2 regions of the Vibrio maritimus genome follow, and region 1 is predicted to be linked to the other one. Evidence: riboswitches for the same ligand, from Rfam matches in the RefSeq annotation. Region 1 holds a riboswitch; the other holds the start of a gene.
What was found. A riboswitch is a leader RNA that binds a small molecule or an ion and turns the genes downstream of it on or off. The one in region 1 is predicted to bind lysine.
Positions count from the first base shown of each region.

Region 2: another riboswitch for lysine. It lies ahead of LY387_RS05245 (Na+/H+ antiporter NhaC family protein); the one in region 1 lies ahead of lysC (lysine-sensitive aspartokinase 3).

Region 1 is NZ_CP090438.1:326,155-333,854, reverse strand. It holds gene LY387_RS01520 (valine--tRNA ligase) at 1-685, shown strand, start outside; gene LY387_RS01515 (pyridoxal-phosphate-dependent aminotransferase family protein) at 757-1,875, opposite strand; lysine riboswitch at 2,091-2,265, shown strand; gene lysC (lysine-sensitive aspartokinase 3) at 2,365-3,714, shown strand; tRNA gene LY387_RS01505 (tRNA-Asp) at 3,842-3,918, opposite strand; rRNA gene rrf (5S ribosomal RNA) at 3,959-4,074, opposite strand; rRNA gene LY387_RS01495 (23S ribosomal RNA) at 4,165-7,051, opposite strand; tRNA gene LY387_RS01490 (tRNA-Ala) at 7,365-7,440, opposite strand; rRNA gene LY387_RS01485 (16S ribosomal RNA) at 7,519-7,700, opposite strand, start outside.
Region 2 is NZ_CP090438.1:1,125,759-1,133,458, forward strand. It holds gene hflD (high frequency lysogenization protein HflD) at 1-71, opposite strand, end outside; gene mnmA (tRNA 2-thiouridine(34) synthase MnmA) at 106-1,215, opposite strand; gene LY387_RS05235 (inosine/guanosine kinase) at 1,466-2,770, shown strand; gene LY387_RS05240 (H-NS family nucleoid-associated regulatory protein) at 2,824-3,231, opposite strand; lysine riboswitch at 3,777-3,960, shown strand; gene LY387_RS05245 (Na+/H+ antiporter NhaC family protein) at 4,080-5,681, shown strand; His leader region at 5,930-6,066, shown strand; gene hisG (ATP phosphoribosyltransferase) at 6,108-7,004, shown strand; gene hisD (histidinol dehydrogenase) at 7,008-7,700, shown strand, end outside.

The DNA of each region.
Region 1 (7,700 bases):
GAAAGGTAACGAAGCACAGCAACGCGGTACACGTCGCACGCTGATCACTGTACTTGAGAAGACACTTCGTCTTGCTCACCCAGTACTGCCATACATCACTGAAACTATCTGGCAAAGCGTGAAACCGCTAGTAGACGGTGTTGAAGGCGACACAATTATGCTTCAAGCTCTGCCTCAGTTTGAGGAAGCGAACTTCAACCAAGAAGCGCTTGATGATATCGAATGGGTGAAAGCATTCATCACTAGCATCCGTAACCTTCGTGCAGAGTACGACATTGCCCCAAGCAAAGGTCTGGATGTAATGCTGAAAGTTGCTGACGAGAAAGACGCAGCACGCCTTGAAGCAAACAAAGCGGTACTCGCTTCGCTAGCTAAACTAGAAGACATCAAGGTACTGGCTGAAGGCGAAGAGACTCCAGCATGTGCAACCGCACTGGTTGGTAAGTCTGAGCTGATGATCCCAATGGCAGGTCTTATCGACAAAGACGCTGAGTTGGATCGTCTAGCGAAAGAGATCGCTAAGACTCAAGGCGAGATCAAGCGTATCGAAGGTAAGCTAGGCAACGAAGGCTTCGTAGCAAAAGCACCTGAAGCAGTCGTTGCTAAAGAGCGTGAGAAGCTAGAAGGCTACAAAGAAACGCTAGTTAAGCTTGAAGAGCAAAAGCAAACTATTGCTGCACTTTAATTAGCAAGTCTAAAAAACAGAAGCCGAGAGTGGTAACACTCTCGGCTTTTTTTATGTTTGAAGGACTGAGCTTACTTCAACACGGTCTCTAGAGCCTTCAAGCAAAGCGCGACGTTCTCTCTTCGGGCTCCATAACCCATCAAACCAATACGCCATGCTTTTCCTGCGAGCGCTCCCAGACCGGCTCCAATCTCAAGGTTGTACTCTTCTAACAGCTGCGACCTTACCGCGGCATCATCCACGCCTTCTGGAAGATAGACAGCATTAAGTTGCGGCAGACGACTTTGTTCTTCAACCACAAAACTCAGCCCCAGGTTTTCGAGCCCTTCACGTAGCAACATATGCATATCTTTATGGCGCTGCCACGCATTCTCAAGGCCTTCATTCTTCAAAAGCACCAAGGACTCATGAAGCGCGTAAAGGCTGTTTACTGGTGCTGTGTGGTGATAACTACGCTTACCTTCCCCACTCCAATAACCTAACACCAAGCTCTGATCCAAGAACCAGCTCTGAACAGGCGCTTGTCGGGACTTAATAACTTCAATGGCTGCAGGGGACAGGGTGACTGGCGATAAACCAGGAACACAAGACAAACACTTCTGGCTACCTGAGTAAACGGCATCCAACTGCCACTCGTCTACCAATAGTGGAACACCACCAAGCGAGGTTACTGCATCCACAATAGATAGCATGTTGTGCTGCTTAGCAAGCGCACCTAACGCTTTAGCATCAGTCACTGCACCAGTAGAGGTCTCAGCGTGCACAAACGCAAGGATCTTCGCATCAGGATGCTCAGCTATCGCCTGTTCGACTTTCGGTACCGAAACAGGCGCTCCCCACTCATCATCCACTACAATCGCTTCACCGCCACAGCGAACCACGTTCTCACGCATGCGCTCACCAAACACGCCGTTACGGCACACGATAACCTTATCGCCCGGCTCGACTAGGTTTACAAAGCAAGTTTCCATACCCGCACTACCCGGAGCCGAGACCGCGATTGTAAATTCATTCTCGGTTTGGAATGCGTATTTCAGTAGCGCCTTAAGCTCATCCATCATCCCGATAAAAAGCGGATCAAGGTGACCTATCGTTGGGCGGCTTAAGGCCTGCAACACTTGCGGATAGATATCGGATGGGCCAGGTCCCATTAGGGTTCGGTGAGGGGGCACAAAGCTTGAAATGGTCATGGGCAGTTATCCTATTAGGTTATTGTAGTTGTTGGGAAAAACATCACTTTGGACGTCAATGCCATCTACAATGGCGAAAAAACAACATTTTTGCAACATCCAACCACTCAAGTTTTTCATGTGAAATGCATAAACATCCATTGACTTTTGACACGCAAAAACGTTGAATAAACACACTATCTGCAGCCAATCGTTTTCATTGACGTTATCGATGCTGCAGCGGAAGAGGAGCACTGCCCAGGCAAGTGATTTGTGAAGCCGCAACTTCAATACAATTCACTCATGGGGAGCAGTGCCGAGATGAACTAAACTTGTCGGATTTAGTTTGTCGGTTAAATGGGCTGAATCCCTTTAACTGTCACCAAGAATTGGTGAAGAGCTTCTGAGGTCTATTCTAATATTCATATTCCTCTGCTCTATTTCTCTCTTCAAACATCGGATGTTGGGTTACCAACCTTAAACTTTAACTGGAAGTCCTGGAGAAACACTGTGAGCGCATTCAATGTAGCTAAATTTGGCGGAACTAGCGTCGCCAACTTCGAAGCCATGAGCCGTTGTGCCGAAATCATCGAAAATAACCCGCAAACCAAATTGGTTGTTAGCAGCGCTTGTTCAGGCGTGACCAACATCTTGGTTGAACTTGCAAATGGCGTTAAAGACGAGACTCGTCGCGCTGAGCTCATTAGCAAGCTTCGCAATATCCATACCGACATCATGTCAAAGCTTAATGATGTCAGCTCTATTGAAGCACGTGTAGACGCTCTGATCGATAAGGTAGCGACGCTATCGGAAGCCGCTTGCATTGCCGCGACTCCAAAGCTTACCGACCACCTAGTGGCATGTGGTGAACGTATGTCGACACACATCCTGACTCGCTTAATGCAAGAACGTGGTATCGATGCGGTGCGTTTTGATATTCGTGAAGCGCTTAAGACAGACAGTGATTACGGTAAAGCAGAACCAAACATCGAAGCAACCAAAGCAGCAGCGAGCGAGAAGCTGGTTCCTCTTTGTAAGCAGCACGTAGTGGTTACGCAGGGCTTTATCGGCTCTGATGAAGATGGCGAGACAACGACATTAGGTCGTGGTGGTAGTGATTACAGCGCGGCACTTATCGCTGAAGCCGTAGAAGCTGCAGGTCTTGAAATCTGGACCGACGTACCTGGTATCTACACTACCGACCCACGCATTGCACCCAATGCTCGTCCTATCCCAGAGATCAGCTTCAGTGAAGCCTCTGAAATGGCTAACTTCGGTGCCAAGATCCTGCACCCTTCAACACTACTACCTGCACTGCGTCATCAAATCCCAGTTTTTGTAGGTTCATCGAAAGCACCACAAGAAGGTGGCACTTGGGTACGACAAACCGTAGAGAGCGCACCTCTATTCCGCGCACTAGCTCTGCGCAATAACCAAACCATGGTAACACTGCGTAACCCTCGTATGTTCCAAGCCTATGGTTTCTTGGCAAACGTGTTTACAGTGCTTGCTAAACACAAGATCTCTGTTGATCTAGTAACGACTTCTGAGGTCAGTGTTTCTCTAACACTTGATCAAACTGACACGGGTGGCGGTGCACCAGAGCTCCCACTTGAAGCACAGCAAGAACTAGAGCAACTTTGTACTGTTGAAGTCAAACAAGGGCTTAGCCTTGTCGCGCTTATCGGCAACCAAATGAGTGAGACTAAGGGCTCTGCTGCGGAAGTATTCGATACTCTAGACAGCTTCAATATTCGCATGATCTGCTATGGCGCTAGCCCACATAACCTTTGCTTCCTTCTAGACGAAGGCGAAGCTAAAGATGCGGTAAAAGCATTGCATGAAGACTTGTTTGAGTAGACGGGAAACATTAAATAAAGGCGGTAGAAATACCGCCTTTTTTGTATCTATTGAATGGCAGAGGATTGAACTTCAAAAAGCTATAGATGTAAAAAGCCCTAGTCTTTCGACTAGGGCTTAGTATAAGTGGCGGAGTGGACGGGACTCGAACCCGCGACCCCCGGCGTGACAGGCCGGTATTCTAACCAACTGAACTACCACTCCGCAGTGGTATACTCGCTAATGCAAGTGTCCAAAATTTAAAGCCTGGCGATGTCCTACTCTCACATGGGGAAGCCCCACACTACCATCGGCGCTATTGCGTTTCACTTCTGAGTTCGGCATGGAGTCAGGTGGGTCCACAACGCTATGGTCGCCAAGCAAATTCTTAATTCGGAAAGCTGTTAATGCGTTCTCATACACATTCAATTCGTTCTTGCTTTGAGTCCATCAAAACCCTTTGGGTGTTGTATGGTTAAGCCTCACGGGCAATTAGTACAGGTTAGCTCAACGCCTCACAACGCTTACACACCCTGCCTATCAACGTTCTAGTCTCGAACAACCCTTTAGGACGCTTAAAGCGCCAGGGAAGACTCATCTCAGGGCTCGCTTCCCGCTTAGATGCTTTCAGCGGTTATCGATTCCGAACTTAGCTACCGGGCAATGCGATTGGCATCACAACCCGAACACCAGAGGTTCGTCCACTCCGGTCCTCTCGTACTAGGAGCAGCCCCCTTCAATCTTCCAACGCCCACGGCAGATAGGGACCGAACTGTCTCACGACGTTCTAAACCCAGCTCGCGTACCACTTTAAATGGCGAACAGCCATACCCTTGGGACCGACTTCAGCCCCAGGATGTGATGAGCCGACATCGAGGTGCCAAACACCGCCGTCGATATGAACTCTTGGGCGGTATCAGCCTGTTATCCCCGGAGTACCTTTTATCCGTTGAGCGATGGCCCTTCCATTCAGAACCACCGGATCACTATGACCTGCTTTCGCACCTGCTCGAATTGTCATTCTCGCAGTCAAGCGGGCTTATGCCATTGCACTAACCTCACGATGTCCAACCGTGATTAGCCCACCTTCGTGCTCCTCCGTTACTCTTTGGGAGGAGACCGCCCCAGTCAAACTACCCACCAGGCACTGTCCGCAACCCCGATAAGGGGTCGACGTTAGAACATCAACACTACAAGGGTGGTATTTCAAGGACGGCTCCACTAATACTGGCGTACTAGTTTCAAAGCCTCCCACCTATCCTACACATGTAGGGTCAATGTTCAGTGCCAAGCTGTAGTAAAGGTTCACGGGGTCTTTCCGTCTAGCCGCGGGTACACTGCATCTTCACAGCGATTTCAATTTCACTGAGTCTCGGGTGGAGACAGCGTGGCCATCATTACGCCATTCGTGCAGGTCGGAACTTACCCGACAAGGAATTTCGCTACCTTAGGACCGTTATAGTTACGGCCGCCGTTTACCGGGGCTTCGATCAAGAGCTTCGACCGAAGTCTAACCCCATCAATTAACCTTCCGGCACCGGGCAGGCGTCACACCGTATACGTCATCTTACGATTTTGCACAGTGCTGTGTTTTTAATAAACAGTTGCAGCCACCTGGTATCTGCGACTCCCCATAGCTCCATCCGCAAGGGACTTCACCGCGAGGAGCGTACCTTCTCCCGAAGTTACGGTACCATTTTGCCTAGTTCCTTCACCCGAGTTCTCTCAAGCGCCTTGGTATTCTCTACCCGACCACCTGTGTCGGTTTGGGGTACGATTCCTTACAATCTGAAGCTTAGAGGCTTTTCCTGGAAGCATGGCATCAATGACTTCACTACCGTAGTAGCTCGACGTCGTGTCTCAGCCTTAAAGAGAGCCGGATTTACCTAACTCTCAAGCCTACGCACTTGAACCTGGACAACCGTCGCCAGGCCCACCTAGCCTTCTCCGTCCCCCCATCGCAATTGTAAGAAGTACGGGAATATTAACCCGTTTCCCATCGACTACGCCTTTCGGCCTCGCCTTAGGGGTCGACTCACCCTGCCCCGATTAACGTTGGACAGGAACCCTTGGTCTTCCGGCGAGGAGGTTTTTCACCCCCTTTATCGTTACTCATGTCAGCATTCGCACTTCTGATACCTCCAGCAAACCTTACAGTTCACCTTCAACGGCTTACAGAACGCTCCCCTACCCAATACATAAATGCATTGCCGCAGCTTCGGTTTATAGCTTAGCCCCGTTACATCTTCCGCGCAGGCCGACTCGACTAGTGAGCTATTACGCTTTCTTTAAATGATGGCTGCTTCTAAGCCAACATCCTAGCTGTCTAAGCCTTCCCACATCGTTTCCCACTTAGCTATAATTTGGGACCTTAGCTGGCGGTCTGGGTTGTTTCCCTCTCCACGACGGACGTTAGCACCCGCCGTGTGTCTCCCGGATAGTACTTACTGGTATTCGGAGTTTGCAAAGGGTTGGTAAGTCGGGATGACCCCCTAGCCTTAACAGTGCTCTACCCCCAGTAGTATTCGTCCGAGGCTCTACCTAAATAGATTTCGGGGAGAACCAGCTATCTCCAGGTTTGATTGGCCTTTCACCCCTAGCCACAAGTCATCCGCTAATTTTTCAACATTAGTCGGTTCGGTCCTCCAGTTGATGTTACTCAACCTTCAACCTGCCCATGGCTAGATCACCTGGTTTCGGGTCTATATCCAGAGACTGAACGCCCAGTTAAGACTCGGTTTCCCTACGGCTCCCCTAAACGGTTAACCTTGCCACTGAATATAAGTCGCTGACCCATTATACAAAAGGTACGCAGTCACACCACGAAGGTGCTCCTACTGCTTGTACGTACACGGTTTCAGGTTCTATTTCACTCCCCTCACAGGGGTTCTTTTCGCCTTTCCCTCACGGTACTGGTTCACTATCGGTCAGTCAGTAGTATTTAGCCTTGGAGGATGGTCCCCCCATATTCAGACAGGATATCACGTGTCCCGCCCTACTCGATTTCACTGATGATGAGATGTCGGTTACGGGGCTATCACCCTGTATCGCGGCACTTTCCAGAGCCTTCACCTGTCTCATTAAAAGCTTAAGGGCTAATCCAATTTCGCTCGCCGCTACTTTCGGAATCTCGGTTGATTTCTCTTCCTCGGGGTACTTAGATGTTTCAGTTCCCCCGGTTCGCCTCGCTGAGCTATGTATTCACTCAGCGATACCTACTTATGTAGGTGGGTTTCCCCATTCAGGAATCTCAGACTCACAGGTTATTACTACCTAATCTGAGCTTATCGCAAGTTATTACGCCTTTCATCGCCTCTGACTGCCAAGGCATCCACCGTGTACGCTTAGTCACTTAACCATACAACCCCAAAGGGTCTTTCTATTTGTCTTCACTTTTGAAAAGTGAAAGCAAACGGTCAAACAACCAAAGTTGTCTGCATTTTTATACATGTGCAGACTCGATTTTGCCGGACTCAAATATGAATAGCTTTCGCTATTCCCAAGAACACTTGAATGTGTGTTGGTACCTAATTCTAAGAATTAGGATTTGAGAACTTTTAATTGAATAAGAATAATCAATTCTTATTCGTCAGCTTTCCAAATTGTTAAAGAGCTAATTACTTTAAATAAGTAACCATTTTTAAATATTCTCGAGAGAAAACACTTAAAGATGGTGGAGCTATGCGGGATCGAACCGCAGACCTCTTCGCTGCCAGCGAAGCGCTCTCCCAGCTGAGCTATAGCCCCATCTGGAAAAGGTTTCCTTACTCTTAACTTACAAACCTAATCAATCTGTGTGAACACTCATCGCAATAATCTTTCGTATAAGGAGGTGATCCAGCCCCAGGTTCCCCTAGGGCTACCTTGTTACGACTTCACCCCAGTCATGAACCACAAAGTGGTGAGCGTCCTCCCGAAGGTTAAACTACCCACTTCTTTTGCAGCCCACTCCCATGGTGTGACGGGCGGTGTGTACAAGGCCCGGGAACGTATTCACCGTGGCATTC
Region 2 (7,700 bases), 800 kb from region 1:
CGTTGTACAAGGGCAACGGCTTGGCAAATCCCTGCAAACGCTATCGTACGGTCATAAAGTGTATTAGCCACGTAGTTCTCCTAAAAAATAATCTGCGAATTGTTTTTAGATGCGCTCTTCAATAATACCGCCACCAAGACATACGTTGTCACTGTAGAATACAGCAGACTGGCCTGGGGTGACTGCCACTTGTGGCTCATCAAAGATCACTTTAATGTTGTCATCGTCGATAGGAATAATAGTACAAGGGATATCCTGTTGACGATAGCGAGTTTTTACTGTGCATTGCAGTGGCGCAGTGATCGGTTGACGATCTACCCAGTGCAATTGTGCTGCGCGAAGGCCGTTTGACTTAAGCAGTGGGTGGTCTGCACCTTGAACGGCAATCAGCACATTACGCTTAAGATCTTTTTCAGCCACGTACCATGGGTCTTCGTTACCGCCGCCACCTTTTTGGCCACCAATGTGTAGACCTTTACGTTGACCTAACGTGTGATACATAAGACCTTGGTGTTCGCCAATTTCTTTACCTTCTGGTGTTTCAATTTTACCTGGTTGAGCCGGTAAATAGCGAGACAAGAAGTCTGTAAATTTGCGCTCACCGATGAAACAGATACCAGTCGAGTCTTTTTTCTTCGCTGTGATAAGTCCTTGCTCTTCAGCAATGCGACGAACCTCAGGTTTTTCAAGCTCGCCAACAGGGAACAAGCTTCTTGCGATTTGCTCGTGGCTCAAAGTGTATAGGAAATAGCTTTGGTCTTTATTGCTATCTAGACCACGAAGCATTTGTGGCTTTTCACCATTCTCTGGGAAGGTTCGGCTCACGTAGTGACCCATCGCAATATAATCCGCGTCTAGCACTTCGTCTGCAAATTCTAAGAAGGCTTTAAACTTGATTTCTTTGTTACAAAGAATGTCTGGGTTAGGGGTACGACCCGCTTTGTATTCTGCTAAGAAATATTCAAACACGTTGTCCCAATATTCAGCGGCAAAATTGATCGTATGCAGGTGGATACCAAGCTTGTCACACACCGCTTGTGCGTCAGCGAGATCCTCTGCTGCTGTGCAGTACTCTTCGTTATCATCTTCTTCCCAGTTCTTCATGAACAGGCCTTCAACTTGGTAGCCTTGCTGTTTCAGAAGATAGGCAGAAACAGAGGAGTCTACACCGCCGGACATACCGACAATCACTTTCTTTTGGCTGTTATCAGACATGTATAAATACCACCTAATTTAATTGGACGCAGATTCTAGCAGAAACGAAACCAGCAATACAGTTCCGCGAACTAAATCACACTTTCTAAGAGGAGGTAAGTGTGTCCCGAAATGGAGAAAATCAAGGGTAATAAGAAAAAAAACGCCACGTAAACGTTTGCTAAGTTTGCCTATGTTGCCGACGTAAACTATACAGAGGTAGAATCGCCGCCCTGATCCTCCTTTATTAATCTATTACGAAGACAACCGTATGAAATTCCCAGGCCAAAGAAAGTCCAAGCATTACTTCCCAGTTCATGAAAGAGATTTGCTTGTCAGCCAATCTCAAGACAGCAAAAAGATGTCGAGAACGCACATTATTGGTATTGACCAAACCTTGGTTGATATTGAAGCAAAAGTAGACAGTAGTGTGATCGAAAAATTTGGTCTGAGTAAAGGTCACTCTCTGGTCATTGATGATGTGGCGGCTGAAGCTCTATACAAAGAGCTTAAAGAGAAAGAACTTATTACCAATGAGTATGCAGGAGGAACAATTGGTAATACGCTTCATAATTACTCTGTACTCGCGGATGATAAATCGGTACTACTTGGTGTAATGAGTGAAGACATTAAAATAGGCAGCTACGGTTACCGATATCTATGTAACACGTCTAGCCGTATGGATTTGAACTATCTTCAAGGTGTCGATGGCGCGATCGGTCGATGCTTTACTTTAATTACAGAAGACGGTGAACGTACTTTCGCGATTAGCGAAGGTCAAATGAATCAGTTAGAAGCGGATAGTATCCCTGAAAAGATTTTCAAAAAGGCATCTGCTTTAGTACTGACTGCTTATCTAGTTCGTTGTAAAGATGGCGACCCAATGCCAGAGGCGACGATGCGTGCCATCGAGTATGCAAAGAAGCATAACGTTCCTGTTGTACTTACTCTAGGTACACGCTTTGTTATTCAAGATGATCCGCAATATTGGCGTGATTTCCTAAAACAACACGTATCCGTTGTAGCTATGAACGAAGACGAGGCGGAAGCCTTAACTGGGGAAACTGATCCACTGGCTGCAGCAGATAAAGCACTAGAATGGGTTGACTTAGTACTGTGCACTGCCGGTCCGGTTGGACTTTATATGGCGGGATATACAGAAGAAGAGGCAAAAAGAGAGACATCGCTGCCATTATTGCCGGGTTGTATTGCAGAGTTTAACCGTTTTGAATTTAGTCGCCCGGCTGTTAAAGAGGCTTGTGAAAATCCTATTAAAGTTTATTCACATATTGCGCCATATATGGGCGGTCCAGAAAAGATTAAAAATACCAATGGTGCAGGGGATGCGGCATTGTCGGCACTATTGCATGACATGGCAGCAAATAAATACCATAAAGAAAATGTGCCTAACTCGAGCAAGCATCAACATACTTTCTTGAGTTATTCGTCGTTTTCTCAAGTATGTAAGTACTCAAATAGAGCGAGTTATGAAGTATTAGTACAACACTCCCCACGCCTGTCTAGAGGGTTACCAGAGAGAGAGGACAGCCTAGAAGAGGCATATTGGGAAAGATAAAAAAAAGCGCCAATTATTGGCGCTTTTTTTATAAATCCACATTAAGACTGAAATTAAATTTCAAAATCTTCTAGTGATTTACCTTCGTCTAGTGCTGCTTGGATTACAGAAGGTGTACGACCTTGACCTGTCCAAGTTTTTTCAGCGCCAGTCGCGTCTACGTATTTATACTTAGCTGGGCGTGGGGCGCGCTTAGCCTTAGTTTTGCCTTTTGATTCACCAGACAATGCTGCAATAAGATCTTCAACGTCGATACCGTCTTGTGCGATCATTTGAGCGTATTCGCTTAGTTTAGCTTCACGAGCTTCTTTAGCTGCGCGCTCTTCAGCTTCAGCTTCTTGTCTTTCACCGACAACAGTAGTTAACTTTTCTAGTGCTTCTTCTAGTTGCTCAAGAGTAAGTTCACGAGCAAATGCACGTAGGCTACGAATATTTAGTAGAGTTTTGGTTAATTCAGACATGACATTCCCATGAGATTATTTATTAGTTTCGGATTAATAATAAACACCAAACAACTAATTGACAATATTTTCGTGATATTAAAACTGTAAAAATAAGAAAACTTACAAAACTCTGATAATTCAACTCTTGAAAGTAACTTCAAAGTAGTAGTGCCCCGCCAATTCAAATCTGTTTTGAATCAATAATGAACTTTTCTCCATTATTGATGTATGAAAAGTGGATTTTGTTGCATATTGTACTAATGCTCGGCTAAATCGAGTTTACTTGTCACGAATTGTTTCGAATTTCTAAGCAACTAAATAGTTCTTTAAATTAATAGCAATTAATGATGGATGCTGACAACAAGATATGTCATTGGTGGCATATATGATATCAAATACGGTATAGAGAAAGAAATTACCCTAACAAAGTCGACATAATCTTTACTCACTTGCAACATCATTCGTGTTGCATTTGGTGTTCTGATAAGTACAATGGCTCGCACCTAATGCAAGAGAAAGAACATTCTTTTAACTTGGCTCGAAATGCCAGTGAATGATTTTGCTCTTGATGTAGAGGCGCGATAGCGAAAAGTAACCATCGTTGGGGTGATACCAATGAACGATGATGAAAGGCTCTATCGCCGAAGTGAGAATAGACCATCAATCTCTCTCGCTGGGGTTGTCTTCGAAAGGAACAACACTGCCATAGTCTATTATATTGTTAAACTATGGAGCGCTACTGTAGGGTTGGGTGAAGTGTTCGCTTCCCTTTCGCTTAGTTCAACGTTTGCGTTTGGACTTCTCGTCCTTTTGCGCATGTCTGCAGTAGATCTCTAACCATAATAAAAAACTGGTTTTTGAAGATCATGAATTTAATCGATTTTGCTACATCACCACTTTCACTGCTACCGCCGATCGTAGCTCTGAGCTTGGCGATCATTACTCGTCGCGTACTACTATCTCTTGGGGTAGGTATTGTACTGGGCGCTTTCCTTCTTAATGACTATTCTGTCGCAGGCGCGGCCGGTTACGTCTTTGATACTGTCTCTGGTGTTGTTATTGAAGATGGTGGTCTTAATACTTGGAACATGAGTATTGTTGGCTTCCTATTGCTACTTGGCATGATGACTGCTCTGTTAACACTGTCAGGCGGTACTAAAGCATTTGCTGAGTGGGCTCAAGCTCGCGTTAAGAGCAAGCGTGGCTCTAAGCTCCTAGCCGCTTTCCTCGGTGTATTCATTTTTGTTGATGACTATTTTAATAGCCTAGCTGTAGGTGCGATCTCTCGTCCTGTTACTGACCGTTTTTATGTATCGCGCGCTAAGCTAGCTTATATCCTAGATTCTACAGCGGCTCCAATGTGTGTACTTATGCCTGCGTCAAGCTGGGGTGCGTACATCATGACTATCGTCAGCGGTATCCTAGTTGCCCACGGTATCACTGAGTACTCAGCGATTGGTGCATACGTTCGTCTTATTCCAATGAACTTCTATGCCGTGTTCGCGCTACTTATGGTGTTTGCCGTTGCATGGTTCCAATTGGATGTTGGCCCAATGCGCAAGCACGAGCTAAACGCGAAGCAAGGTCTAGGTTTTGATAAAGACAAAGAGAATGACGCGAAAGAAGCGCATGAACTCAACGAAGAGCTTGATATCAAAGAAAGCGACTTTGGTTCTGTCTCTGATCTAGTGCTTCCAATCCTAGTGCTTATCGGCGCAATGGTTGTGGCGATGATTTACACTGGCGGCCAGGCGTTAGCTGCTGACGGTGTTGCATTCAATGTACTGGGTGCATTTGAAAACACAGATGTAGGCACGTCACTTATTTACGGTGGTTCAGCTGGTCTTCTAACAGCAGTGTTTACTGTGGTGAAACAGAAGCTATCAATCTCTGATATTGCGACGACCATGTGGATTGGTGCTAAGTCAATGTTTGGCGCTATCCTTATTCTGTTCTTCGCATGGTCGATTGGTTCTGTAATCGGTGACATGAAAACCGGTGCTTACCTCTCTTCAACCGTACAAGGCAATATTAACGTTCACTGGCTACCAGTTATTTTGTTCCTGCTGTCTGGTCTAATGGCGTTCTCTACAGGTACTTCTTGGGGTACGTTTGGCATTATGCTACCGATTGCGGGTGATATGGCAGGTGCAACAGATATCGCAATGATGCTACCAATGCTAGGCGCTGTATTAGCTGGTTCAGTATTTGGTGACCACTGTTCACCGATCTCTGATACAACGATCTTGTCATCGACGGGTGCACGTTGTAATCACATTGACCACGTTGCGACTCAGTTGCCGTACGCGCTATCTGTAGCATTGGTGTCTTGTGTTGGCTTCATTACCTTGGGTATGACTACGTCAGTGTTCATCTCATTCGCCGCTGCATCAATGACATTTGTGATTGTTTGTTTTGTTCTGTCAGCACTCTCTAAAGCGAGAATGTCGCAAGAAGCAAACGTATAATCGATAAAAGAGTCCGTAAGGGCTCTTTTTTTTCACTAGTTTTTGGTTTTCGGGCAAGCGCCTCCCTGTTTTTTATGGTTTTCTCAGTCGAGAAGTAGGGCGTATCTTTCTGATAATTGACCGTTCAGTAAAAAAATTGTTTTCAATTGAAATTAGTGGTTGAAAATCGTCTTAACCTTAGTTAGTGTGAAGGTACAGACACAAAGGAACCTAAACATAAGTATGCTAAATTTTGATATGAACATTCATCATCATCACCATCACCCAGCTTAGTCTTTCGGGAGATGAACGCATACCCGAGAGATAGGTAAAACTCTCGGAGGTTCGATTTAAGATTTCAAGAATTAAACCCTCGGGAGACCAAAGCTCCCGAGGGTTTTTTCGTTTTATATTTTAAAAATCAATATTTTGCACAGGGATACAGCAATGCAAACACAACGCCTAAGAATTGCGATTCAAAAAAAGGGTCGCTTAAGTAAAGAGAGCCAAGACCTACTTAAAAAGTGTGGTGTTAAGTTCAATGTAATGGGTGAGCGCCTTGTTGTTCACTCGCTAAATATGCCAATCGATCTTTTGCTCGTCCGCGATGATGACATCCCTGGTCTAATTATGGATGGCGTGGTTGACCTGGGCTTTATCGGTGAAAACGAACTAGAAGAAGTTCGTCTTGACCGTAAAGCGCTGGGAGAGGCCAACGAGTTTAAGACGCTTCGCCGTCTAGACTTCGGTGGTTGTCGCCTATCTATCGCTATCAATAAAGATGAGACTTATACGGGTCCTCAAGACCTGGCTGGTAAGCGTATTGCGACTACCTACCCACAACTCCTCAAAGCCTACATGGACGAGCAAGGTGTAGATTTTAGCGCTTGTATGCTAACGGGCTCGGTAGAAGTTGCGCCGCGTGCTGGTCTTGCTGATGCGATTGCTGATTTGGTTTCTACCGGTGCTACGCTAGAGGCGAACGGCCTAAAAGAAGCAGAAGTCATTTTCCGCTCTAAAGCGACGTTGATTCAGCGCATGGGTGACTTTGATGCTGACAAACTAGCACTAATCGACAAACTGCTAACGCGTATGCAAGGTGTTCAACAGGCGAAAGAGTCGAAATACATCATGCTACACGCTCCAGTTGAGAAGCTTGAGCAAATCAAATCACTGCTTCCTGGCGCAGAAGACCCAACAGTATTACCGCTGTCTATGGATACGGAGCGCGTTGCTGTTCACTTAGTAAGTACTGAGAATCTGTTCTGGGAAACCATGGAACAACTTAAAGAACTCGGCGCAAGCTCGATTCTTGTTCTACCTATTGAGAAGATGATGGGGTAAGCAATGAGAACCGTAGTTTGGCAACACTTAAGTCAATCTCAGCAAGAGTCTGTTCTTGAACGCCCTGCAATTACTGAAGGCGCAAATATTACAGCGGCAGTGACTGAGGTTATTAATCAAGTTCGTAGCGAAGGTGATAAAGCCCTTCTGGATCTTACCGAGAAGTTTGATCGCGTTCGTCCTGAATCGATTCGAGTTTCTGCCGACGAGATTGAAGCGGCATCAGCGCGTCTTTCTGACAACATGAAGCAAGCGCTCGAGCAAGCGTACTCAAACATCGCTAAGTTCCACAAAGCGCAGCGCCCAGAAGCGTTGCGCGTAGAAACGCAGCCTGGCGTGGTGTGTGAACAGGTCACTCGACCAATTAATAAAGTTGGTTTGTATATCCCGGGTGGCAGCGCTCCGCTGCCATCAACCGTATTAATGCTTGGTGTTCCAGCGCAAATAGCGGGTTGCCGCAAAGTCGTGTTGTGCTCGCCTCCACCAATTGCGGACGAAATCTTGTATGTCGCTAAACTGTGTAAAATCGATGAGGTGTACAACGTAGGCGGTGGTCAAGCGGTTGCGGCTATGGCGTATGGCACAGAGACAGTATCGAAAGTAGATAAAATCTTTGGTCCTGGCAATGCGTATGTCACGGAAGCTAAGCGACAAGTGAGTAATGACTTCCGTGGTGCCGCGATTGATATGCCAGCG